Regions from separate parts of the Streptomyces sp. NPDC058685 genome, predicted to be linked through region 1. Evidence: riboswitches for the same ligand, from Rfam matches in the RefSeq annotation. Region 1 holds a riboswitch; each other region holds the start of a gene.
What was found. Region 1 has a riboswitch for thiamine pyrophosphate ahead of thiO (glycine oxidase ThiO). Riboswitches for the same ligand answer to the same signal wherever they lie in the genome.

Region 1 (10,291 bases):
AACCTGGTGCGCGCCTTCACCACCGGTGGTTACGCGGATCTGCGCCAGGTGCACGCCTGGAACCAGGACTTCGTGAAGTCGTCCCCGTCGGGTCAGCGCTACGAGCAGCTCGCGCGGGAGATCGACAACGCGCTGAACTTCATGGAGGCCTGTGGCACCGACCCGGCGGAGTTCCGCACGGTCGAGTTCTACTCCTCCCACGAGGCGCTGCTGCTCGACTACGAGGGCGCGCTGACCCGTACCGACTCGCGGACCGGCCGGCTCTACAACACCTCCGGCCACATGGTCTGGATCGGTGAGCGCACCCGGCAGCTGGACGGCGCGCACGTCGAGTTCGCCTCGCGCATCCGCAACCCCATCGGTGTGAAGCTCGGCCCGACGACCACGGTCGACGACGCCCTGCAGTACATCGACAAGCTCGACCCGGAGCGCGACCCCGGCCGGCTGACCTTCGTCGTCCGCATGGGCGCCGACAAGGTCCGCGACAAGCTCCCCGAGCTGGTCGAGAAGGTCACCGCGTCCGGTGCGACGGTGGCCTGGGTGACCGACCCGATGCACGGCAACACCTTCGAGGCGGCGTCCGGCCACAAGACCCGGCGTTTCGATGACGTGCTCGACGAGGTCAAGGGCTTCTTCGAGGTCCACAAGGCCCTGGGCACGCACCCGGGCGGTATCCACGTCGAGCTCACCGGTGACGACGTCACCGAGTGCGTGGGCGGCGGCGACGAGATCTTCGTCGACGATCTGCACCAGCGCTACGAGACGGCCTGCGACCCGCGACTGAACCGCAGCCAGTCCCTGGACCTGGCGTTCCTGGTGGCGGAGATGTACCGCGACCAGTGATCTTGTGAGTACGGCTGTGGGGCGCGGATCGATGTGATCCGCGCCCCACACCGCTTTTCCAGGCTGGCCACGACGGGTAAGGTTAGGTTAGCCTCACCGAGCAATCGGAGGCAGACGACCGACCGGCCTGGAGGTGAACCGCGTGTACGTATGCTCATGCTTCGGCGTCACCGAGAAGCAGGTCAAGGAGCACGCGGACGCGGGTGCCTGCACCCCCCGTCAGATCGCCTCCGCCTCCAAGGCGGGCACCGACTGCGGCTCGTGCGTGCGGACGATCCAGTCGATCCTCGGCAGGGGCACGTGCCCGCGGCGTGAGCTGCTGGAGCAGGGCAAGCCCGCTCTCACGGCCGGCCTCGCGGAGCTGGACGAAGCCGCCTAGCCCTTCCGCCCTTCACGCTCACCTGGGGCGCGGAGACCCGACAGGGTCCTGGACCGCCGCACCCGGCGCGCGACCGCCGCCCCCGGCGTACGTCAGCTGTCGGGCTGCTCGATCAGCTGCGCGATGTAGAGGGGCTCACCGAGCTTCTCGATCAGGTCCAGCTGGGTGTCGAGATAGTCGATGTGGTGCTCCTCGTCCTCGAGGATCGACTCGAAGATGTTCGCGGACGTGACATCACCCTTGGCGCGCATGATGTCGATACCGCGCCGGAGACGGTCGATCGCCTCCACCTCGACCTGCCGGTCCGCCTGGAACATCTCGGTGACGGTCTGGCCGATGCGTACGTGGAACAGGCGTTGGTAGTTCGGAAGTCCGTCGAGGAAGAGAATCCGGTCGGTGAGCACTTCCGCGTGCTTCATCTCGTCGAACGACTCCGACCGGGTGTACTTGGCAAGCTTCGTCCAGCCGAAGTTCTCCTGCATCTTCGCGTGCAGGAAGTACTGGTTGATCGCGGTCAATTCGGCGGTCAGCTGCTCGTTGAGGAACTCGATGACCTCGGGGTCGCCCTGCATCGCAGAGGCTCCTTCCGCGCTTGGTACCGGGGCAAGTGGGCGCATCCTTCCATCGCGTCCGTCAGCCCGTCCAGTAAGTGCCTCCTTAGTAGGAGTTGCCCGAATCGGGCCAGACCTGGTCATGACCACCCCATGCGGTCTGTCACCATTGAAGACATGGGTCAGCCGGAAAGCCGGGAATACCGCGCATCAGAGGAGTCCGAGCTTCCGCCGGGTCAGCGACTGCAGCGAGGCTGGCCGGTCACCCACTACGGGCCCGTACCCAAGTTCAAGCCGGACCGCTGGGAGTTCAGGGTTTTCGGCGCCACGGCCGACGGCGACAAACACTGCTGGAACCACGAGGAGTTCTCGGCACTGCCCTTCTCGTCGGTCGTCGCCGATCTGCACTGCGTGACGAAGTTCAGCATGCTGGGGGCCGAATGGGGTGGTGTTCCCGCCCGCGAACTGGTCGCCCTCGCGCCGCCGGCCGCGAACGTCACTCACGTCATGGTCTGGGCCGAGTACGGCTACAGCGCCAATGTGCGGCTGGCCGACTTCACCTCGGAGCGCACGATCTTCGCCACCCACAAGGACGGTGAACTGCTCACCGCCGAGCACGGCTTCCCCCTGCGTCTTGTCGTGCCGCATCTCTACGCCTGGAAAGGGCCCAAGTGGGTCCGCGGCGTCGAGTACATGACCGACGACCGGCGTGGCTTCTGGGAGGAACGGGGCTATCACAACCTCGGCGATCCCTGGCGGGAGCAGCGCTACTCCTACCAGGAGGAGCCGGGGGACGGCCCCGAACTCTGAGGGCCGTCCCGTCATCCCCGGAGGGCGCACGACGACAGCCCTTGAGGTCTGTCGTCGTTCAGGGCGCAGGGCGCCCGAGACGGTCAGTCGCGGAGTGCCTTCAGCCGGGCCACGTCCGCGGCGTGGCCCTCCTTGCCGCCCGGGGTCTCGATGATCAGCGGTACGCCCTCGGTCGCCGGGTGGCGCATGAGCTCCCGGAACGGCTCCTCGCCGATGTGACCCGCGCCGATGTTCTCGTGACGGTCCTTGTGGGCGCCCGCCACATCCTTCGAGTCGTTGGCGTGGATCAGCTTGAGGCGCCCCTCGCCGACCGTCTCCACGAGCAGGTCCAGCGCCTGCACCATGCCGCCCGGTGCCGCCAGGTCGTGTCCTGCCGCGAACAGATGGCAGGTGTCCAGACAGACCCCCAGTCGGGGATGGGCGTCCAGAGCGGCGAAGTACGGCCCGAAGTCCCAGGTCCGCGAGCAGAGTGAGAACCCCTGCCCGGCCGTCGACTCCAGCAGCAGGAACGGATCGTCGTCGTGCGTCAGCTCGTCCAGCAGCGGCAGCATCCGTTCGCGCACCTGCGCAAGCGCCACCTCCCGCGGCCGCCCGCCCGTCGCCGACCCGGTGTGCACCACGACGCCCAGGGCGCCTATCTCACGGGCGCGGCGCAGCGAGTGGCGCAACGAGTCCACGGACCGCTCGACGGTCGCCTCGGTGTGGGAACCGAAGTTGATCAGATACGGAGCATGGACGTACGCCGGCATGTCCGCGGCGGCGCACTCCGAGCGGAACAGCTCGTCCTGCGCGGGATTGCCCGGCGGCGTCGCCCAGCCCCGCGGATTGGCGACGAAGACCTGGACGGTCTCCGCCCGCAGCTCCGTCGCGTATCCGAGACCGACCTTGGCGAGTCCGCCGGCCACGGGGACGTGGCCGCCGACGGGGTTGCGCATCTGTGGCTAGATTCCCTTGGTCTTGATGGTGATCGTGCTGCCCTCGGGCGCCTTGCCGTCCGCGGCCGGGGACTGGCTCTCGACGGTGTCGCCCAGGAAGGGGAAGGCCTTCTCGACGTCCACCTCGAAGCCCGCGTCCTCCAGCTCGGCGGTGGCTTCGTCGACGCTCATCCCGACGACATCGGGGACGTCGATCGAGCGCGGTCCCTTGGAGACGGTCAGCGTGATCGTGTCGCCGGAGGCCAGCTCGGCCCCCTCGGCCGCCGACTGGCGGGCGACGGTGCCCGCCTCCTCCGGGGAGTTGACCTGCGCGGGGGCGACCTTGACCGTGAAGCCGGCGTCCTCCAGCGCGCCGGTCGCGTCCTCGACGGAGTCGCCGATCACGCCCGGGACCTCGACGGGGGAGCCCTTGCTGACGACGATCGCGACCGCGGAGTCCGGGCTGCGCCGGGCACCGGCCGCCGGCTCGGTGCTGACGACACGGCCCTGGGGCACGTCCTCGCTGAACTCCTTGGTGACCACCCCGGGCGCGAGCCCGGCCTTCTTGAGCTTGCTCTCGGCCGTGGCGAGCGGGTCGCCGCCGACGTCGGGGACCCGGACGATCTTCGGCCCGCGCGAGACGACGAGCGTCACCGAGCCGTTGCCGCGGATGCGTTCGTTGGTGCCGGGGTCGCTGTTGATGACCGAGCCGCGGTCGACCGTCTCGCTGAAGTCGCGTTTGACGGTCTTCACATCGAGGCCGGCGTCCTTGAGCTCCTGCCGGGCCTCCTTCTCGGACTTGCCGATCAGGGCCGGGACGCGGGTGAACTGTCCGGAATTGATGTACCAGACGCCGGCGCCGGCGCCGAGCACCAGGAAGACGGCGACAAGGATCGCGACGACACCGCGCCGTGGCACACGGGAGCGGCCGGTGCGGTCCGGGCGGTGCTGCGGAGGAGCGGGCGGCATGGCCATCCGCGTCGTGTGGTTGACCTGCGGCTCGTCGCCGGGCGGCACACGGGGGATGACGTCCGTACGCTCATCGGGGCCGGCGTCCGCGCCGGTCGCGTACGTCGGCGGCTCCTGCTGGAGGGCCTGCGGCGGCACCAGGTCCAGCTGATCGTCGCCGAGCGCGGCACGGGCCTCACGGACCAGGGCGAGCAGGGCCACCGCGTCGTACGGGCGGATCTCGGGATTGCGGGCGGTGGCGCTCGCGACCAGCTCGTCGAGCTCGACGGCGAGGCCCGGGACGAGTGCGGAGGGCGCCGGAATGTCCTCGTTCAGATGCTGGAAGAGCACCTGGGCCGGGGTGTCGCCGGAGTGCGGCTTGCCGCCGGTCAGCATCTCGTACAGGACGACACCGCATGCGTACACATCGGCGCGGGTGTCGGCCGTGCCGTACTCGATCTGCTCCGGGGCGAGGTAGGAGACGGTGCCGAGGACGGTGCCGGTGGTGCTGGTGACGGAGCCGACCGCGCGCACCAGGCCGAAGTCGGCGACCTTGACCCGGCCGTCGTCCCCTATCAGCACGTTCTCCGGCTTCATGTCCCGGTGGACGAACCCGGCCCGGTGGGCCGCGCCGAGCGCGGCGAGCACGGGCTCCAGGATGTCCAGCGCGGCCCGCGGCTGGAGCGCGCCGCGCTCGCGCAGGACGTCGCGCAGGGTGCAGCCCGCCACGTACTCCATGGCCAGATAGACGTACGCACCTTCGGCGCCCTGGTCGAAGACCCCCACCACATTGGGGTGGGAGAGCCGGGCGACGGACTTGGCCTCGCGGATGAAGCGCTCCACGAAGGAGGCGTCCGTGGCGAGGGCCGGGTGCATCACCTTGAGGGCGAGCTCCCGGTCGAGTCTGGTGTCGACCGCCCGGTAGACCGTGGCCATACCGCCGACGGCGATACGCGCGTCGACGCGGTAGCGGCCGTCGAGCAGCTGCCCGACGAGGGGGTCCTTGAGGGTCGTGTCCACGCGGAGATTCTACGAGTCACCCCGGACACCCCTGACGTCCCGGGGCGGGACCGGAGCCGTACTGCAGCCGAGCTGTGACAGCAGACGCGCTTGTGCGGGGCCGGTCCGCCGCGACCGGCTTTCGACGGGGGACGGGCGTCGGGACGGGCGGAGGGGGACGGGTGCGGGGCGTTGTGGGGCGGTGGCGTTCGGGGGGTCGCGCCTCAATCACGGGCGCGGCCGGAAATCGTCCCTGGGCCTCGATCGTCGGGCCGGGCATGAGCTCGGCCCCTGCGTGGGGAGGGCGATATCAGACCGCCCGGCGTTCGAGGACGAAGCCTGTGCGGCATGGGGCCAGGCTGGGCGGGTGCGGCACCTTGCGGGGGCGCTGCCCCCGGACCCCCGCGCCTCAATCGCCGGCGGGGCTTGATGGTGTCCCCGTGCCTCGATCGCCGGCGGGGCCTGGTGCGGCCCCGCGCGCCTCAACCGCCGGCGGGGCTGGATGTCGTCCCCGTGCCTCGACCGTCGGCCGGGCCTGATGTCGTCCCCGTGCCTCAATCGCCGGCCGGGCTTGATGGTGTCCCCCTGCCTCGATCGCCGGCGGGGTCTGGTGCGGCCCCGCGCGCCTCAATCGCCGGCGGGGCTGGATGTCGTCCCCGTGCCTCGGATGCGGTCCCCGCCCGCCTCGCTCCCGGCGGGGCCGGATGCGGTCCCGCCGGCAGACTTTCCGTCCCGTCAGAACGCCGGGCGTTCCGGGTCCAGGTGGGCGCGGCCGTCCTGGGGTGACGATGCCTCGGCGAAGTGGCGGCGGGGGATGCGGCCCGCCCGGTGTGCCAGGCGGCCCGCCTCCACCGCGTGCCGCATCGCCTCCGCCATCAGGACCGGCTCCTGCGCGCGGGTGACCGCCGACGCCAGCATCACCGCCGTGCAGCCCAGCTCCATCGCCAGCGCCGCGTCGGACGCCGTGCCCGCGCCCGCGTCCAGGATCACCGGTACGCGCGCGTGCTCGACGATCAGCTGGAAGTTGTGCGGGTTGCGGATGCCGAGGCCGGAGCCGATGGGCGAGCCCAATGGCATGATCGCCGCGCAGCCCACGTCCTCCAGCCTCCGCGCGAGCACCGGGTCGTCATTCGTGTACGGCAGGACCGTGAACCCGTCGTCGACCAGGGTTTCCGCCGCGTCGAGCAGCTCGATGGGATCGGGCAGCAGCGTGCGCTCGTCCGCGACGACCTCGAGCTTCACCCAGTCCGTCCCGAGTGCCTCGCGCGCGAGCCGGGCGGTCAGGACGGCCTCGCCCGCGGTGAAGCAGCCGGCCGTGTTGGGCAGGACGCGGATGCCGAGCCGGTCCAGGACGGAGAGCACGGAGCCCTGGACCGTCGGGTCCAGGCGGCGCATCGCGACGGTGGTGAGTTCGGTTCCGCTCGCGATCAGGGAGCGTTCCAGGACGTCGAGGCTGGGCGCACCGCCGGTGCCCATGATCAGCCGGGAGTTGAAGGTGGTGTCACCGATGGTGAGACGGTCGTCGGCCATGGCTGATCAGCCTCCCTGGACTGCGGTGAGGACCTCGACCCGGTCGCCGTCGTCGAGCAGGGTGCCCGCCCATGCGCTGCGCGGGACCACCGCCTCGTTGACGGCGGCGGCGACGCCGGACCGGGCGGCGGTCAGCTCCGTGACCAGCGTGTCGAGTGTGGTTCCGGTGGCGAGCATCCTGGTCTCGCCGTTGACGGAGACGTTCATGCGGGCTGCTCCTGGGAGACGGCGGAGAAGCGGCGAGGTGTGAAGGCGCGGGCCTCGTCGGGGAGTGAGCCGGAGACCAGGACCACGGCCATCACATCGCCGGTGACGGGCGTCAGGAGGACCCCGTTGCGGTGGTGACCGGTGGCCAGGTGCAGACCGGGCAGCGCGGTCGGGCCGAGCAGCGGCGCGTTGTCGGGGGAGGCGGGGCGCAGCCCGGCACGGGTCTCGGTGAGCGGCAGCTCCGTGATGCCGGGCACCAGCTCATGGGCGTCGCGGAGCAGCTCGTACACACCGCCCGCGGTGACCGTGGTGTCCCAGCCCAGTTCCTCGCTGGTCGCGCCGACGACCAGCTCGCCGTTCTCGCGCGGCACCAGATAGACATCGCTGCCGCGGACCACCGCGCGGACCGTCCTGGACAGGAAGGGCGCGTACGCGGGCGGCACGGTCAGCCGCAGCACCTGGCCCTTCACCGGACGGACCGGAGGCAGCACATCCGCCGGGACCCCGTTCAGCCTGCCGCTCAGGCTGCCGCCGGCGAGCACCACCTGGTCGGCGGTGAGCTCCTCGCCGTCGGCGAGGACGACACCGGTCGCCCGGTCGCCCGTGACCGACAGCCGTTCCGCCCAGCCGTGACGGAAGACCACTCCCGCCCTCTCGCACGCCGTGACCAGCGCGGACGCGAGGCGGCGCGGGTCGACCTGGTGGTCGCCGTCCACCCGCAGACCGCCGCGGACACCGGGCGCGAGCATCGGCTCCAGGCGCCGGCACTCACGGCCGGTCAGCCACTCCGAGGCGAGTCCGGAACGCCGTTGCAGGGCGTGCAGTTCCCGCAGATGGGCGCGGTCGTCGGCGTCGAGCGCGACGGCGAGCGTCCCGCAGGCGCGGTAGCCGACGCGCTGTCCGCTCGTCTCCTCCAGCTCGGCGACGAACGCCGGATAGCGCTGTGCCGACGCGACGTTGAGCGCGAGCAGCGTCTGCTCGCCGTAGTGCAGTTCGGTGACGGCGGCGAGCATGCCCGCGGCGACCTGCGCCGCACCGCCGCCCGGCTCCGGATCGGCGATGGTGACGGCCAGTCCGCGCTGGGCCGCACGCCAGGCCGTGACCAGTCCGATGATTCCGCCCCCGACGACGAGAACGTCTGAGGCGCGCGTTTCTGGGATACGCGACATGGGCGTCCAGCCCCTCCCTTCGCCGGCATGACCCGGATCAGGTTCGTACGGTCGGAGGCCGTCCAGCCTCCCTCTCAGCCCGGTGCGTCCGGACTCCCGCGAGTGTCTTACGGTGGCCACCCTAACCCCGGGCCCGGTGTCGGGTTAAGGGAGCGACGGCTTCCCAAGGCCTGCGGTACAGGAGGTGTTTTGATGGCGGGGTCTCTCGACGGAGTCGTCCTGGTGCCGGTCGCGGACCAGGCTCCCGGCCAGGTCGGCACCCGTACCCGCGTCACGTACCACGAGCGGGACGGGCACATCTGGGCCGAGTACGCGGGCGGCGACGTGGTCCGCGGTCATCTGGTGGGCACCCGTCAGGGGGACCGGATCGACTTCCGCTACGTGCAGTTGAGGACCGACGGCCGTACCGCCTCCGGGCACTGTGTCTCGACGGTCGCCGAGCTGCCGGACGGCAGACTGCGCCTGGAGGAGAGCTGGGAGTGGGAGTCGCAGGAGGGCAGCGGGACGAGCGTCGTGGAGCAGCCACTGTCCTGACGGACTGTCAGTCGAGGTCTCCGGATGCGTAAGGTTGACGGGTGAGCGAGCAGCAGACACAGCAGGCGCGGCGCGTGGTCGTCGTCGGAGCCGGGATGGCGGGCGTGCAGACCGCCGTGGCCCTGCGCGAACAGGGCTTCACCGGCCCGGTCACCCTCATCGGCGCCGAACCCCATCAGCCCTACGACCGGCCCCCGCTGTCCAAGGCCGTCCTCCTCGGCAAGGCCGAGGACTCGGCCTTCGACGTCGATTTCGAGGCTCTCGGCATCGGGCTGCGGCTCGGCTGTGAGGTGACCGGCGTCCGGCCCAAGGAGCGCGAACTGGACACCGAGGCCGGACCCGTCCCGTACGACATCCTGGTCCTCGCCAGCGGCGCGGAACCCGTCCATCTGCCCGGGGCCGCGTCGGTGCCCGGCGTCCATCTGCTGCGCACGCTCGACGACGCCGCCCGGCTGCGTCCCGTGCTCGCCCGGCAGCACGACATCGTCGTCGTCGGCGCGGGCTGGATCGGTGCGGAGTTCGCGACGGCGGCCCGCGAGGCCGGCTGCACGGTCACCGTCGTCGAGGCCGCGGAGCGCCCGCTCGCCGGCGCGCTGCCCGCCGAGGTCGCCGCCTCGATGACGGACTGGTACGCGGAGTACGGCATCGAACTGCTCACGGGCTCCCGGGTGGAGGAGATCGAGCCCGGCACGGTGGTTCTCTCGGACGGCAGGCGGCTCGCCGCCGGGGCCGTCGTCGTCGGCATCGGGGCACGGCCCGCCACCCGATGGCTCACCGGCTCCGGCATCGCGCTCGGTCCGGACGGCGCGGTCACCGCCGACGAGTACCTGCGCACCTCGCTACCCGGTGTGTACGCCGTCGGCGACTGCGCCTCCTTCCCGTCCGCCCGCTACGGGCAGCGGCTGCTCGTGCACCACTGGGACAACGCCCTCCAGGGGCCGCGCACGGTCGCCGCGAACATCATCGCGGAGGACCTCGGCGACCCCGCCCAGATCTACGACCCCGTCCCGTACTTCTGGTCCGAGCAGTTCGGCCGGTTCGTGCAGTACGTGGGCCACCACGCGGTCGCCGACACGATGGTGTGGCGCGGGGACCCGACGGGCGCCTCCTGGTCGGTGCTGTGGCTGCGGGAGGGCGCGCTCGTCGCGCTGCTCGCGGTGGGCAGGCCGCGCGATCTGGCGCAGGGCCGCAAACTCGCCACGACGGGCACGCGGCTGGATCCGACGGCGGCCGCGGACCCCTCGGTCCCTCTGAAGGCCGCTTCGCTGTGAGCAGGCTCTCTCCCGACAGTTCCCCGCTGACCTGCATATTCTCCCCGATTCCGGGCTGATCGGGGCGTCGGTGCGCGGGGCAGCGCTACCCACTGTCGGTCCCAGATGGCAGGCTTGTCCTGTGACCGAGATTGAC
Region 2 (10,291 bases), on a different contig from region 1:
GGTACGCCTGGTTCCAGGAGACCAAGGCCGACGGCGACATCTTCGCCTCGATGCTCCGCGCGGTTCACGACGACGCGATCTCCGACGCCCTGGACGAACACCTCGTCGGCGCCCGTGTGGTGGGGGTGATGGGCGGCCACGCGATGGCCCGCGGCACCGCCGCGTACGAGGGCGCCGCGCGGCTCGGACGGGCGCTCACCCGCTCCGGGTTCACCGTCGCCACCGGCGGCGGTCCGGGCGCGATGGAGGCCGCGAACCTCGGTGCGTACGCCGCACCGCACCCGGACGAGATGCTGCCCGAGGCTCTCGAACTCCTCGCCAAGACACCCTCGTTCGTCCCGTCCGTCTCGGACTGGGCGGCCGCCGCCCTCGACATCCGTGACCGCTGGCCGGGCGGCGGGGACTCCGTCGGCATCCCGACCTGGTTCTACGGTCATGAGCCGCCGAACGCCTTCGCCGGACACATCGCCAAGTACTTCGCCAACGCCACCCGTGAGGACGGCCTCCTGGCACGGTCCAACGCGGGCGTGATCTTCCTGCCGGGCGCCGCGGGCACGCTCCAGGAGATATTCGACAACGCGACGCCGAACTACTACGAGTCCCGCGGCGAACCGACCCCGATGGTCCTCGTGAACAAGGCGCACTGGACGGAGAAGCTGCCGGCCTGGCCGCTGCTCCAGGCCCTCGCGGCGGGCCGCTCGATGGAGTCCCGTATCGCCCTGGTCGAATCCGTGGAGGAGGCACCGGCCGCACTGGCACGGCTCGGCGGCGGCCTCCCGTAGTCCGCGAGCACTCCCCGCAGTTCCGCGAAAGCTCCCGAAGGAACGCCTCGGGGCGCGAAGCGCAAGGCACCGAAAAGCAACGCCATCCTCCGAAATCACGTCTGGCAGTCCAGCCGGAGAGCTGAACCGACCGACGTGAATGGAGCCCTTGGTGCTGATCGGCCTTCTGACCGCTGTCGCGGCCTCGATCTGCTACGGCACGGGGTCGGTGCTGCAAGCCGTCGGTTCCCGCAGGTCCGCACGGCGCGAGGCGGCCGCGGCCGGTGTCACGCAACACGGCGGCCCGAATCTGTCGTCCACCGCGAAAGCCGCGATGACCTGGGAGTTCATCGTCGGCACCATCCTGGACTTCGTGGGCTTCGGGCTCGGCGCCCTCGCCGCCCGGATGCTTCCGCTGTTCCTCTCCCAGACCGTCATCAGCGCCAACCTCGTGATCACGGCCGTGCTCAGTGTGAAGCTGCTCGGCATCCGGCTGAACCGCGCCGAGTGGACGTCGATCGGCGTCGTCTGCTCGGCCCTGGTGCTGCTCGCCACGGCGGCGGGTCCGGAAGGCAGCGGTCACACTCCCATCGCCACGCACTGGTGGCTGCTGGCGATCTCGCTGCTGCTGATGGCCGGTGGCACCGTGGCCGTACGGCTCCTCGGAGCGCGCGCCGCGATCCTCGCGGGTCTGCTCTCGGGCCTCGGCTTCGGCGCGCTCGGCGTCGGCGTGCGCATCCTGAACGGCATCGACCCCTTCGACCTGGGCGCACTGCTCACGGACCCCGCGCTCTACGCGATCCTCGTCGCCGGCATCGGCGGCATGTATCTGCACACGGTCGCCCTGCAGATCGGCTCGGTGAACGGCGCGACGGCGGCACTGGTGGTCGGTGAGACCGTGCTGCCCGGCATGATCGGCGTCCTGTGGCTGGGCGACACCTCCCGGCCCGGTTTCGCCTGGGTGGCGATGACGGGTTTCCTGCTGGCGGTGGCCGGTGCGGTGGCGGTGGCCTGGTTCGGCGCTCCCGAGGCACACGGGGCGACCGGGCAGGAACCGGAGCAACTGCCCGAGGACCCGGAACAGGCGGTGGGGCCGGACCGGCTGGCCCACAGCGGGCCGGTGCGGTGAAGCAGCCCTGACCGCTACACGGTGGGCAGGGAGAGGCCGGCGTAGACCTGGTTGAGGACCGAGGGGAGCAGGGAGTTGGCCGTGGTCTTCCCGTCGGGCGACAGGGTCAGGTTCGCCCAGATGACCAGCGTGACGTCGTTCTCCGGGTCGTGGCCGATGAAGGAGTTGAAGCCGGGCAGTTCGCCGCCGTGGTAGTACATCGCCGCGCGTGGACCGAAGCGCTGATAGGTGATGCCGTACCCGTACTTCTGCCCGTCGGGCGCGGCCGGGTCCTCCGCCTGGAGGCTGTTGAGCCACTGCTTCTGGGCGGCGGGGTCGAGGACCTTGCCCGTCACCAGGGACCGGATCCAGGTGGCCATGTCGTCCGCGGTGGAGATGGCGCCGCCGGCGGCGGTGGCGTACGAGGGGTTCTGGTGGGTGTAGTCCACCGGCTCGAGCTTCCCGGACCTGGCCGCGGCCTGAAGATCGGCGGGGTAGGGCTTGTCGACCAGCGCGTAGGACGTACCGCCGTACATGTAGCCGTGCGAGTACGGGGCCGGGAGGTTCACATCGCCGGTGCCGGGCAGTGAGGTCCCGGCCAGCCCGAGCGGCGCGAGAAGCCGGGTCCGGAACTGCTCGGCCAGCGGGCGGCCGCCCACCTTCTCCGCGACGAGGCCCAGCAGTACGTAGTTGGTGTTGCTGTACTCGTAGGAGGCGTTCGGTGCGAAGTCGGGCGGGCGCCGGAACGCGATGTCGAGCATCTGCTGCGGTGTGCGGGCCTTTTGGGGTTCGGCGTCGAGGGACGCCGCGAGTTCGGGAGCGTTCGTGTAGTTGTAGAGGCCGCTGCGCATCTTCAGCAGCTCGGCGATGGTGATGTTCCCGCCGTTGGGCACTCCCGCAACGTAGTCGGACACCGGGTCGGTCATCCGGAGTCTGCCGTCCTGGGCAAGCAGGTTGATCAGCGCCGAGGTCAGGGTCTTGGTGTTGGAGGCGATCCGGAAGTGGTCCTTCGTCGTGGGCTCGGCGGACTTTCCCAGTTCGGTGGTGCCGGTGGTCGCGCTGAACGTTCCCTGCGGGGTGCGGAGCAGGACCACGGAGCCGGGAATCATGAGTTTCTTCGCCGCGCCCTCCACGGCGGACTGGAGCGCGGCCGGATCGATGGTCTTCAGCGCCGACGGAGTGGGGTCGTGAGAACTCGACGCGGCGGTCGCCGACGCGGCGGCGACGGCCGCGAAACCCGTCCCCGAGGGCAGGACACCGCCCGCGACCAGGACGGCCGCGCACGCGCCCACCAGAGCAGTGCGCCGGACAGTACGCGACGCCCCCGAAACGGTTCTCGAGGGGCGCGCAGGGGTCGGGGCGTCGGAGTCGGCCCGGGTGGTCCTCATACCGGCTTCACACCCCTTGTGCTCGGCGGTCCCAGACCCCGTGCCCGGGAGGCTACATGGTCATTTTAGGCGTTATCGACACATCTGAGAGGTCGAGCGCTGGGAGGCGATCACGAAGGAGGGCCGGGTCGATCACGCCGCGTCGCCATGGCTCGCCGTCCTGCTGCGGGCGCCGTCGGCGGCGGGTCAGCCCAGCACCACCACGTCGTCGGCGGCGAAGACCACACCCACCTCGGCACCCTCGTGCGGTGCGTCGGCCGGTGCGCACTCGGCCTCCAGCGGCGGGCCGTCGGCCGGCCGAAGCCGCACGGCCACATGGTTTCCGCGGAAGGAACGGCTCGCGACCGTGCACCGCATCCCGTCGCCGGCGCCCGTGAGGCGTACGCCCGTGGGCCGTACCAGCAACCGGGCCTCGCCCTGTCGCGAACCGTCCGGGACCGGGACCTTCCCCCACGGTGTGTCCGCGGCGGTACCGCTGACCGTCGCGGACACCACGTTGTCGAAGCCGAGGAAGCGGGCCACGAACGCGTCGGCCGGCTTCTGCCAGACCTCCAGCGGCGTCCCCGCCTGCGCGATCCGGCCCTCACGCATGACCACGACCCGGTCGGCGAGCGCGAAGGCCTCGCCCTGGTCGTGGGTGACCGCGAGCACGGTGGTGCCCAACCGGCCGAACAGCCCGCGGAGTTCGATGACCAGACGCTCGCGCAGACCGCGGTCCAGCTGACCGAGCGGCTCGTCGAGCATCAGCAGCCGCGGTTCGGGCGCGAGCGCGCGGGCGAGCGCGACCCGCTGCTGCTCACCGCCCGAGAGCGACGCGATGGCGCGGCGCTGCGCACCGGGCAGCCCGACCATCTCCAGCAACTCCGCGACGCGGCGCTCCTGTTCGGCGCGCGCGACACCGTGCATCCGCAGCCCGAAGGTGACGTTGCCTCCGACGTCGCGCTGCGGGAAGAGCTGGTGGTCCTGGAACATCAGGCCGACCCCGCGCCGGTGCACCGGGACTCCCGCCTGGTCGGCGCCGGAGAGCAGCACCCGCCCCGAGTCCGCGCTCTGCAGCCCGGCGACAATCCGCAGCAGCGTGGACTTGCCGCTGCCGCTGGGGCCGAGCACGCACACGATCTCGTGCTCGGTGACCTCCAGGTCCACGGCGTCGAGCGCCGTATGGGTCCCGAACCGTACGGTCACGTCCTCGAGTCGCAGCAAGGCCATCAGAACTCCCCGGCGGATCGGTCGATGGGCGCGCCCCGGGACGACGTCCGGGGGCGCAGCCTCTCCAGCAGCAGCAGCGCGGACGCGCACACCACCATCAAAATCGTGCTCAGGGCCATCGCCTGACCGTAGTTGAGCTCGCCCGGCCGCCCGAGGAGCCGGGCCACGGCCACCGGCAGCGTCGGGTTGTCCGGCCGTGCGATGAAGACGGTCGCGCCGAACTCGCCGAGGGACACGGCGAAAGCGAAGCCCGCGGCGATCAGCAACGCCCGGCGCACCAGCGGCAGATCGACCTCGCGCCACACCCGCAGCGGGGACGCGCCGAGCACGGCCGCGGCCTCGCGCAGCCGTCCGTCCACGGCCCGCAGGACGGGCAGCATGATCCGTACGACGAAGGGGACGCCGACCAGGGCCTGCGCGAGCGGCACCAGGATCCACGACGCCCGCAGGTCCAGCGGCGGTTCGTCGAGCGTGATCAGGAAGCCGAAGCCGACGGTCACGGCCGAGACCCCGAGGGGCAGCATCAGCAGGGCGTCGAAGCCACGGACCAGCCGGCCCGCCCGTCGGGTGAGCGCGGCCGCGGCGAGGCCGCCGACGGTCACGGCGATGCCGGTCGCGACGAGCGCGTACTCCAGGGAGTTCCACACGGCCTCGAGGGGCGGCACGAGGAAGGTGCCTCCGGACGCGTCGAGGGAGCCGAGCGCCCGGTAGTAGTCGAAGCCGTAGCCTCCGGGCCCGTCGAGGGAGCGCTCGACGAGGACGCCGAGCGGGACCAGCAGAAGCAGCACGATGGTGGCCAGCACCCCGCCGAGCAGGGCCCACTGGCCCGCGCCACTCGGGCGGCGCGCGGTCCGCGCCGGGTCCACGAGTCGCAGCGCGGCCTCCCGGCGCCGGACCGTCCACGCGTGCACGGCGAGCACGATGCCGACCGCGGCGAACTGGACGAGGGTCAGCACGGCCGCCGTCGGCAGGTCCAGCAGCTGTGCGGTCTGCCGGTAGATCTCCACCTCCAGGGTGGAGTACGACGGTCCGCCGAGGATCTGGACGACGCCGAAGGAGGTGAAGGTGAAGAGGAAGACCATCAGGGCCGCTGCCGCCAGGGCGGGTCCGAGCGCGGGCAGCGTGACGCGCCGCCAGGCGGCGAAGCGCCCCGCGCCGAGCACCCGCGCGGCCTCCTCCTGCCGCGGGTCGAGCTGCGCCCACAGTCCGCCCACCGTGCGCACGACGACGGCGTAGTTGAAGAAGACGTGCGCGAGGAGGATGGCCCACACGGTGGTGTCCAGCCGGATGCCCCACATTTCGTCCAGCAGCCCGCCACGGCCGAGCAGCGCCAGGAACGCGGTGCCGACGACGACGGTCGGCAGCACGAACGGCACCGTGACCGCCGCTCGCAGCGCCCCCTTGCCGGGGAAGTCGAACCGCGCGAAGACATACGCGCCGGGCAGCGCGATCAGCAGCGTGAGCGCGGTCGACGCCAGCGCCTGCCAGGTGGTGAACCAGAGCACGCGCTGCATGTCGGCGCGGCCGAGCACCTCACCGATCCGTCCGAACTGCCAGACGCCGTCGATCTCCAGGCCGCGTCCGACGATGGCGACGACGGGGTAGGCGAAGAAGAGCGCGAAGAACGCGACGGGCACGGCCATCAGGCCGAGCCGCGTCGCGCTCCCGCGCAGCACCGTCCCGCGGGCCCGCGGCCCGCGGTCGCCTGCGCCGCGGTCGCCTGTCCCGCGGTCGGGCTTCGTTACTTCACTACGAGCGAGGACCACGACTGAACCCACTGCTCACGGTTCTCGGCGATCTTGTCGGGGGCGACGGTCTCCGGCTTGTCGACGACCGCGCCGAACGTGGTGAACAGCTCGGGCAGCTTCGCCCCCTCGACCACCGGGTTGACGAACATGTTCAGCGGCATGTCCTCCTGGAACTGCCGGGAGACCAGGAAGTCCAGCAGCGCCTTGCCGCCCTCCTCGTTCTTCGCGCCGTCGAGCAGTCCGGCGAACTCGATCTGACGGAAGCAGGTACCCGTGGCGACACCCGTGGGCGCCTCCTTCGGCTGCGGCTTCGCGAACAGCACCTCGACCGGCGGGCTGGAGGCGTACGAGACGACGAGGGGCCGGTCCGCCTTGGCCTTCTTGCCGCCGGCCGAGCCGGAGAACTCCTCGTTGTACGCCTGCTCCCAGCCGTCGACAACCTTCACGCCGTTGGCCTTGAGCTTCTTCCAGTAGTCCTGCCAGCCGGCGTCCCCGTACTTCCCGACGCTGCCGAGCAGGAAGCCCAGGCCGGGCGAGGACGTCGCCGCGTTCTCGGTCACGAGCAGGTTCCTGTACGCGGGCTTGATCAGGTCGTCGAACGACTGCGGCGGCGCCAGCTTCTTGTCCGCGAAGTACTTCTTGTCGTAGTTGACGCAGATGTCGCCGGTGTCGACCGGCGTGACCCGGTGCTTGTCCTTGTCGAGCTGCATCTCGTCCCGCACCTGGCCGAGGCCCTTGGCCTCGTACGGCGTGAAGAGACCGTTGTCGAGCGCACGGGAGAGCAGGGTGTTGTCGACGCCGAAGAAGACGTCGCCCTGCGGGGAGCCCTTGGTCAGGATCTCCTTGTTGAGCGCGGCGCCGGCGTCACCGCTCTTGAGCACCTTGACCGTGTAGCCGGTCTGCCGGGTGAACTCCTTCAGCACGGCGTCGGACGCGGCGAAGGAGTCGTGGCTGACGAGGGTCACGGTCTTGGACTTCGTGGCGCCGGTCGAGGAGTCGTCGGACTCTCCGCCGCAGGCCGCGAGGGTGCTCACGCCTATCGCCGCGGCCAGCGCGGTGACCGTGATCTTCCTGGTGGTGCTCACTGAATTCCTCCTGGGGGTGACCAGGAAGAGACGCGGCCCTGCCCGGTCTCCGAGGAGATCCGGGCAGGGCGCAACAGCTTGAGTAGCGACCGAACTTCCTACCCAGAATGACCTGGGCAAGGTTCAGAGGGTCTGCGGCCTGACGGTGCCGCACTCTCAGCGCTGTGGCGCTCCCCTGTCGGAATATGAAAATGTCCGAGCCCAGCCTACAAGGTCACCGCTCGGAGGCCGCGAGCTGTCCACAGGCTCCGTCGATCTCCTGACCACGGGTGTCACGGACGGTCACCGGAACACCATGGGCGGCGATCGCGTCGACGAACGCCTTCTCGTCCTCGGGACGGGAGGCCGTCCACTTGGACCCGGGCGTCGGGTTGAGCGGGATCAGGTTCACATGGACCCGCTTGCCCTTGAGCAGCCGGCCGAGCAGATCACCGCGCCACGCCTGGTCGTTGATGTCGCGGATCAGTGCGTACTCGATGGAGATGCGACGGCCCGACTTCTCGGCGTACTCCCAGGCGGCGTCCAGCACCTCACGCACCTTCCAGCGCGTGTTGACCGGGACGAGGGTGTCACGCAGCTCGTCGTCCGGGGCGTGCAGCGAGACGGCGAGACGGCACTTGAAGCCCTCGTCGGCGAAGCGCAGCATCGCGGGCACCAGACCGACGGTCGACACGGTGATCCCGCGCTGCGACAGCCCGAGCCCGTCCGGCTCGGGGTCGGTGAGCCGCCGTACGGCGCCGACGACACGCTTGTAGTTCGCGAGGGGCTCGCCCATCCCCATGAAGACGATGTTCGACAGCCGCGCGGGACCCCCCGGCACCTCGCCGTCGCGCAGGGCACGCATGCCGTCGACGATCTGGTGGACGATCTCGGCGGTCGACAGATTGCGGTCGAGCCCGGCCTGCCCGGTGGCACAGAAGGGACAGTTCATACCGCAGCCGGCCTGCGACGAGATGCACATGGTGACGCGGTCCGGGTAGCGCATCAGCACGGACTCGACGAGCGTCCCGTCGTGCAGGCGCCACAGCGTCTTGCGCGTGGTGTCGTCGTCACAGGAAATGTGCCGCACGACGGACATCAGATCGGGCAGCAGCTCGGAGGCGAGCTTCTCGCGCGAGGCGGCCGGGATGTCGGTCCACTGGGCGGGTTCATGGGCGAACCGCGCGAAGTAGTGCTGCGAGAGCTGCTTGGCGCGGAAGGGCTTCTCGCCGATCGCGGCGACGGCGTCCTTGCGCTCGGCGGGCGTGAGGTCGGCAAGGTGCCGCGGGGGCTTCTTGGCTCCGCGGGGCGCGACGAAAGTGAGTTCTCCGGGCTTGGGCATGGTGGTACCAGTGTCGCAGACGGGTTGCAGTGGCCCGGTCCGGTCGCCCGCGGAGGAGGACGGGCCCCTCCAGGCCGGTGTTGTCGGTGCCCAGACGGCCCACGGACGGCCCGGCTCCCGGTCCACAGGCGCCGACACGGCCGGGCGTGCCCCCGTGCAGGGTGGCGATCGAGCAGTCGCGACCGCCCGGGAGGGAAGCCCGGATGCCGGGCTTGAAGCTGCCGCAGCGGCAGCCTCTACCGTCCTGAGCAGGGCCGGAAGGACCGGCCCGATGAGTCCGGCGAGGGAGGCGGGCGATGGCCTGGCCGATCGCGGAGGTCGCCCGGATGTCGGGCGTCACGGCACGACCCTTCGGCACGACGACGAGGTCGGGCTGCTGCTCCCGCGTGGATCGGGACGAACGGCACCGCTACGGCGTACGTCACCGCTCGCCTGTGCCGAAGCGGGCGGGCGGGGCGCCGGGGGTGGTGCCCGGGCCCGGCAGGCACGCGAGCCCCGCGGACAGGCGAGAAGGCCAGATCGCACCCCCGTACGACCTGGCCTTCTCTCCGGTGAGCCGACCGTCCGCTCAGCAGACAGGCACTCCCGGGACCTGGTTGTCCGGTGAGCTCAGGTAGATGTTGGTCATGTAGCCGCCGTACTGCGGCAGGTACGCCCACCAGTCGTTCAGGTAGGGCGGCACGCTGACCTGCTGGCCGCGCTTCTGGCAGCCGACAAGGACTTCCACCCCGGCCGGGAGCGTGGTGAGCGGCGACGCCGTGGTGGTCGCCTGGGTACGGAGGCGGACTCCGCTGCCCCAGGTGCCGATCCAGGTGCCCGCCGGGCGGGAGGCGCCGGGCACGTTCAGTGACCGGGTCAGCCGGCCCAGGTCCGTGTAGGCCTTGCCGTACGCGGTGCCGCTCGGGTGCAGGGTGTACGCGGCCACGATGGAACGGTCACCGGAGCCGACGACGCCCGTCGTGTGCAGCGCCGGGCGGGACAGGTCCACGGCGTTGATCCCCGCGGCCGACCGGACGGCGGTCGCGGCCGCGGCCGTCTGCTTGCCGGAGCCGGCCGGTGCCTTCGCGGCCGCCCCCGCGGGAGCCGTGCAGCCGCCCGAGCTGAAGCCCGACCAGCCCTGCTTCACGGCCCAGGGCCGGTTGAACGCTCCGGCGATGCCGAAGTGCTGGTCGTAGCCGTCGGTGGCGCAGCGCGTCGACTGGCGCAGGTTGCCCATCATGTAGTCGCGTACGGACGCCGGGGCGGAGTCCAGCAGATAGCGGTAGATCTTCACGGTGTCGCGGGCGGACAGGGCCGTGTAGCCCCAGAAGCCGGGGTGGCTCGCCGGGGGCCGGGCGGTGTCGGTGAGGCCGAGGCGCGGCACCATGCGGTCGATGATCGCGCCGCCGCCGTTGTTCGCCCAGAACGTGCTGGCCGCGTTGTCGTCGCTGCTCCGCAGCATCGCGTCCACACGGGCCCGGTCGGTCGCCGAGAGATCACCGGGCTGGCGGTTCCACAGCAGGTCGAGCGCGATGAGCAGCTTCACCACGGACGCCGACCGGAACTGGGCGGCGCTGTTCACCTGCTCGGTGAAGGTGCCCGTCTGCCGGTCGAAGACCGCGACGCCGGCCGTGACCCCCGCGGGCACGTCGACCTGGGCCGCGCGGGGCGCCGGCTTCTCGGGCGGCGCGG
Region 3 (10,291 bases), on a different contig from region 1:
ACCTCTCCTGTTCGGCCTTGTTGACGTCGTTGATGCCGGGGACGTACGAGGTGAAGTCGTCGTTGGCGAGGAAGGACAGCAGTCCCGGAATCTCGATGGCGACTTTGTTGTGCCCTTTCTCCACGTCGCCGTAGGCGAAGACCGAGAAGGGCGCGGGCGCCTCGCCCTCCCACAGGGCCTCGGCGGCGGCCATCTTCATCGGCTGCTGCTTGTACATGACCTTGCCGAGCAGATCGCCGCTGACCGCGGTGAGCAGTCCGGAGATCATGATCGTGATCAGGCCGAGCCGCAGCGAGGTCCGCATCACCGGGATGTGCTTCTTGCGTGCCAGGTGGAAGGCCGCGATGCCGGCCATGAACGCGCCGCCGACGAGGAAGGCCGCCGTGATGGTGTGGAAGAACTGGGTCAGCGCGGTGTTCTGGGTCAGCACCAGCCAGAAGTCGGTGAGCTCCGCCCGTCCCCGCTCCTTGTTGATCCGGTAGCCGACCGGGTGCTGCATCCAGGAGTTGGCGGCCAGGATGAAGTAGGCGGAGAGGATGGTGCCGATCGAGACCATCCAGATGCAGGCCAGGTGGATCTTCTTCGGCAGCTTGTCCCAGCCGAAGATCCACAGGCCGATGAAGGTGGACTCGAAGAAGAAGGCGATCAGCGCCTCGAAGGCGAGGGGCGCACCGAAGACATCGCCGACGAAGCGCGAGTAGTCGGACCAGTTCATGCCGAACTGGAACTCCTGGACGATGCCCGTCACGACACCCATGGCGATGTTGATCAGGAACAGCTTGCCCCAGAACTTCGTGGCCCTGAGGTACTTCTCCTTCTGCGTCCGGACCCAGGCGGCCTCCAGGCCCGCGGTGAGCGCGGCCAGCGAGATCGTCAGGGGGACGAAGAGGAAGTGGTAGACGGTGGTGATGCCGAACTGCCAGCGCGCCAGCGTTTCCGGCGCCAGAGCAAGCTCCACGACGTCATCTCCTTACAGCATCGGCAGGGTCGAGCGGCCGTTTGTCCTGTTAATCCCGCCGATCATGGGAGGAACGGGACTAGCTTGTGAACGCGTTCACATTCACAAGCATTATGGCGCATGCTCCACTCGAACTGTCGACCGGGGGGGTACCCCCTACGGAAGGAACCCCCATGAGCACCGGGCTCATGGGGGTTCCGCCGCTTGGAAACGGCGCAGATCAGGGGCGCTCAGGCGCTACATCTGGGCGCGGAACGCCTCTGCGGTGTGCAGGAAGATGTCGTTGGCCTCGGACTCCCCGATCGTGACCCGCACACCCTCGCCCGGGAACGGCCGCACCACGACACCGGCCTGCTCGCACGCCGCCGCGAAGTCGACCGTCCGCTCGCCGAGCCTCAGCCAGACGAAGTTCGCCTGGGTCTCGGGGACGGTCCAGCCCTGCTTGACCAGGCCCTCGTAGACCCGCAGCCGCTCGCTCACGAGGGAGCCGACCCGGCCGAGCAGCTCGTCCTCGGCCTGCAGCGAGGCGACGGCCGCGTCCTGCGCCAGCTGCGTCACACCGAAGGGCACCGCCGTCTTGCGCAGTGCCGCGGCCACCGGCTCATGGGCGACCGCGAAGCCGACCCGCAGCCCCGCCAGCCCGTAAGCCTTGGAGAAGGTCCGCAGCACCGCCACGTTGGGGCGCTCGCGGTAGATGTCGATGCCGTCGTGCACCTCGGGGTCGCGGATGAACTCGCGATACGCCTCGTCCAGCACCACCAGGACGTCCGACGGCACCCGGTCGAGGAACCGCTCCAGCTCGGCCCGGCGGACCACCGTGCCGGTCGGGTTGTTGGGGTTGCAGACGAAGATCAGCCGGGTCCGGTCGGTGACCGCGCCCGCCATCGCGTCCAGGTCGTGAACCTCACCGCTGGTCAGCGGCACCTCCACCGGCGTCGCCCCGCTGATCCGGGTGATGATCGGGTACGCCTCGAAGGACCGCCAGGCATAGATGACCTCGTCGCCGGGGCCCGAGGTGGACTGCAACAGGGACTGGGCGACACCCACCGAGCCGGTGCCGGTCGCCAGATGCGACAGGGGCACCCCGAAACGGTCCGAGAGCTCGTTCATCAGGCCGGTGCAGGCCATGTCCGGGTATCGGTTGAAGCTGTGGGCCGCGCCCGTCACGCGCTCCATCACCCCCGGGAGGGGCGGATACGGGTTCTCGTTGGACGACAGCTTGTACGCGACAGGGCCGCCGGCCGCCGCGGGCCTGCCCGGCTTGTACGTGGGGATGCCGTCCAGCTCGGCGCGCAGCTTGGGGCTCGTCTCGCTCACCGCAGGTCCTCCTCGAGGAGTCCGTTCACATCGGAACCAATACTCCTCACCTTATGAGGATTCCCCGCCGGTGCGAATGGCCGCCGGGAAAAGGGGGGAGCGCGCACTTTCCTGGCGTGCGCCTGTGGCTCACTCCGTAGCGCGCATCACCCGTAGTGGTGAGTTGAGACCTCTTCGAAACATGAGCCATTCGGCAGGCCGATGCCGCCGGACGCCCGAGACGCTGTCGCCGAACCTGTCAACTGCCTTGGTTTCCAAGGGAGTTGGTGGTTTATGATCTTGCAGAAACGTGCCTGTCAACGCAGGCATATGCGACCGGCTCAACCGCCCGCCCGAGCCCTACTATCGGCTCGCCATGACAGCAGCAGGGAAGCACCAGGTGAGCCGGACGGACACATCCCGCCGGGGCAGCCGGCAAGGCCGAGCGGGCATTCGAGACGTTGCCGCCGCAGCCGGTGTCTCCATCACGACTGTCTCCGACGCGCTCAACGGCAAGGGCCGGCTCCCGGACGCCACCCGCCGGCACGTCCGGGAGGTCGCAGACCGGCTGGGATACCGCCCCTCCGCGGCGGCACGCACGCTCCGCACCGGGAAATCGGGCCTCATCGGCCTGACCGTCACGACGTACGGGGATGAACCTTTCACCTTCACCGAGTTCGCGTACTTCGCCGAGATGGCCAGAGCCGCGACCTCCGCGGCACTCGCCCGGGGCTATGCCCTCGTGATCCTTCCGGCGACATCCCGCCACGACGTGTGGTCGAACGTCGCCCTGGACGGCACGGTGGTCATCGACCCCTCCGACCACGACCCGGTGGTCACCGAGCTCGTCCGCCAGGGCCTGCCCGTGGTCTCCGACGGCCGCCCGGCGGGCACCCTGCCGGTCACCGCCTGGGTCGACAACGACCACGAAGCCGCCGTACTCGATCTGCTCGACCACCTCGCCGACGCCGGCGCCCGCCGTATCGGGCTTCTCACCGGCACCACCACGGACACCTACACGCGCCTGTCCACGACCGCGTATCTCAACTGGTGCGAGCGGGTCGGCCAAGACCCGGTCTACGAGTCCTACCCCGCGCACGACCCGTGTGCCGGCGCGGTCGCCGCCGACCGCCTGCTCGCGCGGCCGGACCGGCCCGACGCCGTCTACGGGCTCTTCGACCCCAACGGCACCGATCTGCTCGCCGCCGCCCGGCGGTACGGACTGCGGGTCCCGGAGGATCTCCTGCTCGTCTGCTGCAGCGAGTCGACGGTGTACGCCACGACCGAGCCTCCCATCACCACTCTCTCGCTGAAGCCGCGCAGGATCGGCACGGCGGTCGTCCAGCTCCTCATCGACGCCATCGAGGGAATCGACGAGGACCGGCCGATCGAGCAGGTGATACCGACGGAACTGATCGTCCGGACGTCCTCCCAGCGACGTAATCCGCGGACGACGGTGAGCGCACCGCGTTCCCCCTCACCGGACTAGACCTTCCGAATGGGGACGAAACGACCGGCGTGCCAGGGGTGCGGACGGATTCACCACCCCTGGTGCGTCACAGAGCGCGGACCTCATTCCTATGATGGGCGCACGACACCGCGGACCACCCCGACCAGGCTGGGCCGAGAGGTGAACGGCGGCGCGACGGTGGTGGAGGGGTCGATGACTCAGGGGGCCGGTCAGGGACCCGTGGTGCGTACGGAGACATTGCGTGATTTCCGTGTCCCGCCCTATGCGCAGGTGCCCGTGCAGTCACAGTCGCCCCATGGGCAGGGGCAGCCTCCGGAGATGCCCGAGGAGGTATCTCCGGGCACACACGCGCAGCAGCCCTACGTGCCGGCCCAGGGGCAGGCGCCCATGAGCCGCGCGCACGAGGAACAGCGGCCGCCGCAGTCCGCCGCACCGTCCTCGCACCCCGGCAACGCGGTGCCCGAGGACGAGATGCCGGACGGGTACACCCCCACCGCGCGCGATCTCCCGGTGATCAGGGCAGGCGGCCCGGGCGACACCGTGCAGGTCCACGTCGATCCGGACGAAGCCAACGCGTCCGAGGACGGCCTCGGTCCGCTCTACGTCGTCGGCGACGTCCACGGCTATCTCGACGAACTCGTCGCCGCGCTCACCGCGCAGGGCCTCATCGACACCGAGGGCAACTGGTCCGCGGGCAACGCCCGTCTGTGGTTCCTCGGCGACTTCACCGACCGCGGCCCCGACGGCATCGGCGTCATCGACCTCGTCATGCGGCTGTCCGCCGAGGCCGCGGCCGCCGGCGGCTACTGCAAGGCCCTGATGGGCAACCACGAACTGCTGCTCCTCGGCGCCAAGCGGTTCGGCGACACCCCCGTCAACTCCGGTGCGGGCACCGCCACCTTCCAGGCGGCCTGGCTGCTCAACGGCGGCCAGAAGTCCGACATGGACCGGCTCCAGGACGTCCATCTCCAGTGGATGGCCCGCCTCGACGCGGTCGTGGAGGAGGACGGGCACCTTCTCCTGCACTCCGACACGACGGCGTACCTCGACTACGGCTCCACGATCGAGGACGTCAACGACACCGTCCACGCGATCATCACCCGTAATGACGCCGACGAGTGCTGGGACGTGTTCCGCAAGTTCACCAAGCGCTTCGCCTTCCGCGACGACGGCGGCCCCGAGGCCGTGCGCGAACTGCTGGGCACGTACGGGGGCACGCGCGTCGTGCACGGCCACAGCCCCATTCCGTATCTGCTCGGCGAAGTGGGCACCGAGGACGGCGAGGACGGCGCCCGTCCGGTCGTCGAAGGGCCGCATGTGTACGCCGACGGGCTCGCCATCGCCATGGACGGCGGCGTGACCATGGCCGGAAAGCTGCTTGTCGTGCAACTTCCGCTGCCCAACTGAGCAGAGCACGACAGGCGATTTACTGAAACCCCCTGTCACCCCGTGCCGTAACCGCTCTACCATCGGCTTATCCGTAGCAGGCTCTCCTCCGTTTCCGCCCAACTGCCCGGTTCGCCCGGTCAATCCGGCCCTACGGAGCATCGGGGGATGCACATGAACAGCGCTCCGCACCTGCTGACCGAGGACCGCGCCGAGTACGAGCGCATCCTCGACGACGCGCTGCGCAACGCCCATGACCGTCCGGACCTCGCTGCCGTGGGGCAGCGACTGAACACCGAACAGCTGCGCACGATGGCACTGAACGCGACGGCGCTGATCACCACCGCCGCCGCGGCCGAGTACGAGCACTACACCAAGATCCGCGAGGAGATGCGCGCCCCCAAGGCCGCCGCGTCCGTGCGCAATTCCGTGCTGGCGCCGGTCACCGGCGAGGTCGCCGCCGAGAGCGGTGCGGGTTTCGCGGCCGTCATCGCCGTGCTCGCTCCGGTGCTCGCCGGTACGGCCGCGCTGATATTCCTGCTCGTCGGCTACATCCTCAAAGCGCTCAGCCCGTCGGCCGCGTTCGCGCAGACCCTGGTCTCGGCGGGCTGGTTCTTCGGGGCTCTCACGGCGGCCGCGATCCTGGTGGCCGCCGTGGCCCTGCTGCTCACCGCACTGCGCAACGGCGCGACGCAGGTGCCCGCCGAAGAGGTGACGGGTGAACTGCCCGACGAGGTGGCACGTGCCAAGGACGCCTGGCGGCACGCCCTGCTCGAACGGGGCCTGCTGCCCTTTCTGCGGGCGGCGCTGGCGGACCCCAGCGTCGACCCGACGTCGAGCAAGCCACCGCGACCGGTGAGCCGTATCCCCAAGATCGGCTACAGCGGTCCGGACTACTCCAGCCCGAGCGAGGGCTCCACGGCGGGCCAGCGCCCGACGTTCACCAGCCCGGACTTCACCAGCCCGGACTTCGGTGGCCCCGAGCACCAGCCGGAGTGATGCCGGAGGCGCGCCCCCACGACCACGGGAGCGCGCCTCGTGCACTGTGGATGTACGACCTCGTGGATTCGAGAGGACCGCGGGTCACAGAGCCGCGGGGCTCACTCGGCGATCGGCAGATACACCCGGTTGCCGGCGGCGGCGAACTCCTTGGACTTCTCCGCCATTCCGTCCTCGATCTCCTGCTGCGAGTCGCCGTGCCGGCGCCTGATGTCCTGCGAGATCTTCATGCTGCAGAACTTCGGCCCGCACATGGAGCAGAAGTGCGCGGTCTTGGCCGGCTCGGCGGGGAGCGTCTCGTCGTGGAACTCCCGTGCCGTGTCCGGGTCGAGAGCCAGATTGAACTGGTCCTCCCACCGGAACTCGAAGCGGGCGTCCGACAGAGCGTCGTCCCACTCCTGCGCGCCCGGGTGGCCCTTGGCCAGGTCCGCGGCGTGAGCGGCGATCTTGTAGGTGATGACGCCGGTCTTCACATCGTCGCGGTTCGGCAGGCCCAGGTGTTCCTTGGGCGTGACGTAGCAGAGCATCGCCGTGCCCCACCAGGCGATCATCGCCGCTCCGATCCCGGAGGTGATGTGGTCGTACGCGGGAGCGACGTCCGTCGTGAGCGGGCCGAGCGTGTAGAACGGCGCCTCCTCGCAGATCTCCTGCTGGAGTTCGATGTTCTCCTTGATCTTGTGCATCGGCACATGACCGGGTCCTTCGATCATCGTCTGCACGTTGAAGCGCTTGGCGATGGTGTTGAGCTCTCCGAGGGTGCGCAGCTCGGCGAACTGCGCCTCGTCGTTGGCGTCCGCGATCGAGCCGGGCCGCAGCCCGTCACCGAGGGAGTACGTCACGTCGTACGCGGCGAGGATCTCGCACAGTTCCTCGAAGTTCTCGTAGAGGAACGACTCCTTGTGGTGCGCCAGGCACCAGGCGGCCATGATCGAGCCGCCGCGCGAAACGATGCCCGTCTTGCGGCGGGCGGTGAGCGGGACGTACCGCAGCAATACGCCCGCGTGGACCGTCATGTAGTCGACGCCCTGCTCGGCCTGCTCGATGACCGTGTCCTTGTAGATCTCCCAGCTCAGCTCCTCGGCCCTGCCGTCGACCTTCTCGAGCGCCTGGTAGAGCGGTACGGTGCCGATCGGCACGGGGGAATTGCGCAGCACCCATTCGCGGGTGGTGTGGATGTTGCGGCCGGTCGAGAGGTCCATGACCGTGTCCGCGCCCCACTTGGTGGCCCAGGTCATCTTCTCGACCTCTTCCTCGATGGAGGAAGTGACCGCGGAGTTGCCGATGTTGGCGTTGACCTTCACCAGGAACCGCTTGCCGATGATCATCGGCTCGATCTCCGGGTGGTTGACGTTGGCCGGCAGAACCGCGCGGCCGGCCGCGATCTCCTCGCGCACGACCTCGGCGGGCACGTTCTCGCGGATCGCGACGTACTCCATCTCCGGGGTGATCTCGCCCCGGCGCGCGTACGCGAGTTGCGTCACCGCCTGCCCGTCCCGGCCCCGGCGGGGCTGACGCGGGCGGCCGGGGAAGACCGCGTCGAGATTCCGCAGCCCGCCGCGCGGCGAGGTGTGCTTGATCCCGTCGTCCTCGGGGCGGACGGGACGGCCCGCGTACTCCTCGGTGTCGCCGCGGCCGATGATCCAGTTCTCCCGCAGTGGCGCGAGACCGCGGCGGACATCGGTCTCGACGGTGGGGTCGGTGTACGGCCCGGACGTGTCGTACAGCGTGACGTCCGCGCCATTGGTGAGGTGCACCTGGCGGACGGGCACACGGAGGTCGGGGCGCGATCCCTCGACGTATCCCTTGTGCCAGCCCGGCGTGCGCTCCGCCTGGTCGGCGGCAGGCGTGCGTGCATCCTGAACGGTCATGAGACCTACTCCCTACGCCGGCATTACCCGGTAACAGGTTCGGCGGTCGACGCAGCGGCTTCCGTCCGACGGTGTTTCACGTGAAACACCACTGGGACGAAGGTCAGCGCCCTCTCAGCCCGGTGCTCCGAGCTCCCGCGTGTGCAAAGGTGCCTCCACGCTAGCGTCATGTCTGGCGCGCTGAACAGAGGCCCCCATTCGTTCTTGCGATGATCTGTCGGTGACCTCATCGCCGCCCGACCCGCATCAGACGCCCGAGCCGCACGGCCACTCGCACTCCCATGGCCCCGCCGCACCCGTCTCCCGGCACCTCCGCAAGGTCATCGCGGCCGTGCTGATCCCCTTCGCCACCGCGGTGGTGGTCGGGCTTCTGGTGCTCTGGCCGGGTGGCACGCCCGGCCACGAGCGCACCGGAGTGGGCTTCGACCGTCAGACCGAGTCGGGCAGGGTGGTGTCGGTCCAGAAGGTCGACTGCAAGGACGTGAACGCCGGACAGGTCCCGCCGACCGCGGACCCCACCACACCCGAGGGGCGTGAGGCGGCCAACTCCCAGCAGGGCGACTGCGGGAAAGCGACGGTCGAGGTCACCTCCGGCAAGAACAAGGGCCGCACCTTCGTCGAGATCGTCCAGCCGGACGCTCCTCGGCAGTTGAAGAAGGGCCAGGGCGTGGTGGTCGCGTACGCCCCCGACGCCCCGCGCGATCTCCAGTACTCGGTGACCGACGTGGACCGGGGATTCCCGATGGCGGTACTGGCCGGGATCTTCGCCCTGGTGGTGGTACTGGTCGGCCGCATGCGCGGGGTGATGGCGCTGCTGGCGCTCGTCGTCTCGTTCGCGGTCCTGACGGTGTTCATCCTTCCCGCGATCCTCCAGGGCTCCAATCCACTGATCGTCGCCGTGGTCGGCGCGAGCGCCATCATGCTGATCGCGCTCTACATGTGCCACGGACTGACAGCACGCACCTCGGTCGCGGTCCTGGGCACGCTGATCTCTCTGCTGCTCATCGGGCTGCTCGGTTCGCTGTTCATCGGCTGGGCGAGCCTGAGCGGCAACACGGACGACAACACCGGTCTGATCCACGGCCTGTACCCGAACATCGATATGAGCGGACTCCTGCTGGCCGGTGTCATCATCGGCTCGCTCGGCGTCCTCGACGATGTGACGGTGACCCAGACGTCCGCCGTGTGGGAACTGCACCAGGCCGACCCGGACATGGGCGCGAAGGGTTTGTACCGGGCGGGTATCCGCATCGGACGGGATCACATCGCATCCGTCGTCAACACCCTCGTCCTGGCCTACGCGGGTGCGGCGCTGCCGCTGCTCCTGCTCTTCTCGATCGCGCAGAGCAGCGTCGGAACCGTCGCCAACAGCGAGCTGGTGGCGGAGGAGATCGTACGGACCCTCATCGGATCGATCGGTCTGGTCGCGTCGGTACCGGTGACGACGATTCTTGCGGCGCTGGTGGTCTCGGCAGACCGGTCGGGTCTGCCCGCAGGGCAGAGCGAAGCCCCCGCCCGCAGCGCGGCGCCGGGGCGGGGCGGCAAGGGACGCCGTCGCAAGAAGTGAGGCGGCCGGGGCTGCTCAGCCGGCGTTCTCCTCGGCGAGGATGCCGTCGAGCGCCTTCTCCAGGCATTCCCTGAAGTCGCCGTACTGGTGCTCCTGCCCCAGCGGTACGAGCTTGTCGGTGCGGTCCAGGAAGGCGACGACAGGCGCCGCCCCGACCTGGAACTGTGCACGGTCGCTGCCCACTTGGAGCCGGATGGCGAGGTCGCAGAGTCCCGCCGCGCCGGTGGGCGCGATGTGCACATCGCCGTCCCCGCTCGGCCCGCTGATCCCGTCGAGCAGCAGCTCGCGTCCGAAGGCCCAGGTCACAGGTGCGTCGCCCGGCAGATGGAAGGTCATCCGCACGGCATACGGATCGTCTGTCTCGTAGCGGAGCCCCACCGGGATCCGGAACGAGAGCTCCTCCGAGACGAGAAAGATCATCAGGACCTCGGCCTGGACCGACTCGCGCATCATGTACTCCGCAGTGAATGAGGCCTGCTGAAAACGGCCGGAACGATCCCCTTGGCCTTCTTGCCACAATCGTGGTGTAAGCGCCAGAGGTCCACAAGGAGTGATTTTTCAGATACTGATAGAGAACGCGAGCGCGCCGAGCAGACCGCCAATTCCCTTGCGCAGTTGCTCAATAGCCGGAAGCAGTCGCTCTTCCTGGTGCAGGGGAAGAGAAATGGCCATCGTGGCCGCGCCGGAACCGGCCGTGACCGGGATGGCGGCGCAGACCGTCCCGAGCGCGTACTCCTGCCGTTCCA

Region 2: it holds a riboswitch for thiamine pyrophosphate, as region 1 does, so the genes downstream of both, ACFWU3_RS12325 (thiamine ABC transporter substrate binding subunit) here and thiO (glycine oxidase ThiO) in region 1, are expected to answer to the same signal.
Region 3: it holds a riboswitch for thiamine pyrophosphate, as region 1 does, so the genes downstream of both, thiC (phosphomethylpyrimidine synthase ThiC) here and thiO (glycine oxidase ThiO) in region 1, are expected to answer to the same signal.

Annotation. Positions count from the first base shown of each region.
Region 1 is NZ_JBHXSL010000025.1:54,756-65,046, forward strand. It holds gene ACFWU3_RS20875 (class II 3-deoxy-7-phosphoheptulonate synthase) at 1-843, shown strand, start outside; gene ACFWU3_RS20880 ((2Fe-2S)-binding protein) at 977-1,222, shown strand; gene bfr (bacterioferritin) at 1,315-1,794, opposite strand; gene ACFWU3_RS20890 (sulfite oxidase-like oxidoreductase) at 1,951-2,583, shown strand; gene ACFWU3_RS20895 (deoxyribonuclease IV) at 2,667-3,518, opposite strand; gene pknB (Stk1 family PASTA domain-containing Ser/Thr kinase) at 3,525-5,465, opposite strand; gene ACFWU3_RS20905 (thiazole synthase) at 6,180-6,974, opposite strand; gene thiS (sulfur carrier protein ThiS) at 6,981-7,181, opposite strand; gene thiO (glycine oxidase ThiO) at 7,178-8,350, opposite strand; TPP riboswitch at 8,348-8,460, opposite strand; gene ACFWU3_RS20920 (hypothetical protein) at 8,543-8,884, shown strand; gene ACFWU3_RS20925 (NAD(P)/FAD-dependent oxidoreductase) at 8,926-10,155, shown strand; gene ACFWU3_RS20930 (Rv2175c family DNA-binding protein) at 10,277-10,291, shown strand, end outside.
Region 2 is NZ_JBHXSL010000010.1:108,978-119,268, reverse strand. It holds gene ACFWU3_RS12350 (LOG family protein) at 1-782, shown strand, start outside; gene ACFWU3_RS12345 (hypothetical protein) at 934-1,890, shown strand; gene ACFWU3_RS12340 (serine hydrolase domain-containing protein) at 1,905-3,161, opposite strand; gene ACFWU3_RS12335 (ABC transporter ATP-binding protein) at 3,444-4,466, opposite strand; gene ACFWU3_RS12330 (ABC transporter permease) at 4,466-6,109, opposite strand; gene ACFWU3_RS12325 (thiamine ABC transporter substrate binding subunit) at 6,208-7,299, opposite strand; TPP riboswitch at 7,377-7,486, opposite strand; gene rlmN (23S rRNA (adenine(2503)-C(2))-methyltransferase RlmN) at 7,514-8,620, opposite strand; gene ACFWU3_RS12315 (hypothetical protein) at 9,189-10,291, opposite strand, start outside.
Region 3 is NZ_JBHXSL010000011.1:90,649-100,939, forward strand. It holds gene ACFWU3_RS13160 (cytochrome ubiquinol oxidase subunit I) at 1-958, opposite strand, end outside; gene hisC (histidinol-phosphate transaminase) at 1,196-2,275, opposite strand; gene ACFWU3_RS13170 (LacI family DNA-binding transcriptional regulator) at 2,631-3,743, shown strand; gene ACFWU3_RS13175 (metallophosphoesterase) at 3,918-5,132, shown strand; gene ACFWU3_RS13180 (hypothetical protein) at 5,280-6,110, shown strand; gene thiC (phosphomethylpyrimidine synthase ThiC) at 6,212-7,978, opposite strand; TPP riboswitch at 7,971-8,127, opposite strand; gene ACFWU3_RS13190 (YibE/F family protein) at 8,199-9,545, shown strand; gene ACFWU3_RS13195 (SsgA family sporulation/cell division regulator) at 9,561-9,995, opposite strand; gene ACFWU3_RS13200 (IclR family transcriptional regulator) at 10,104-10,291, opposite strand, start outside.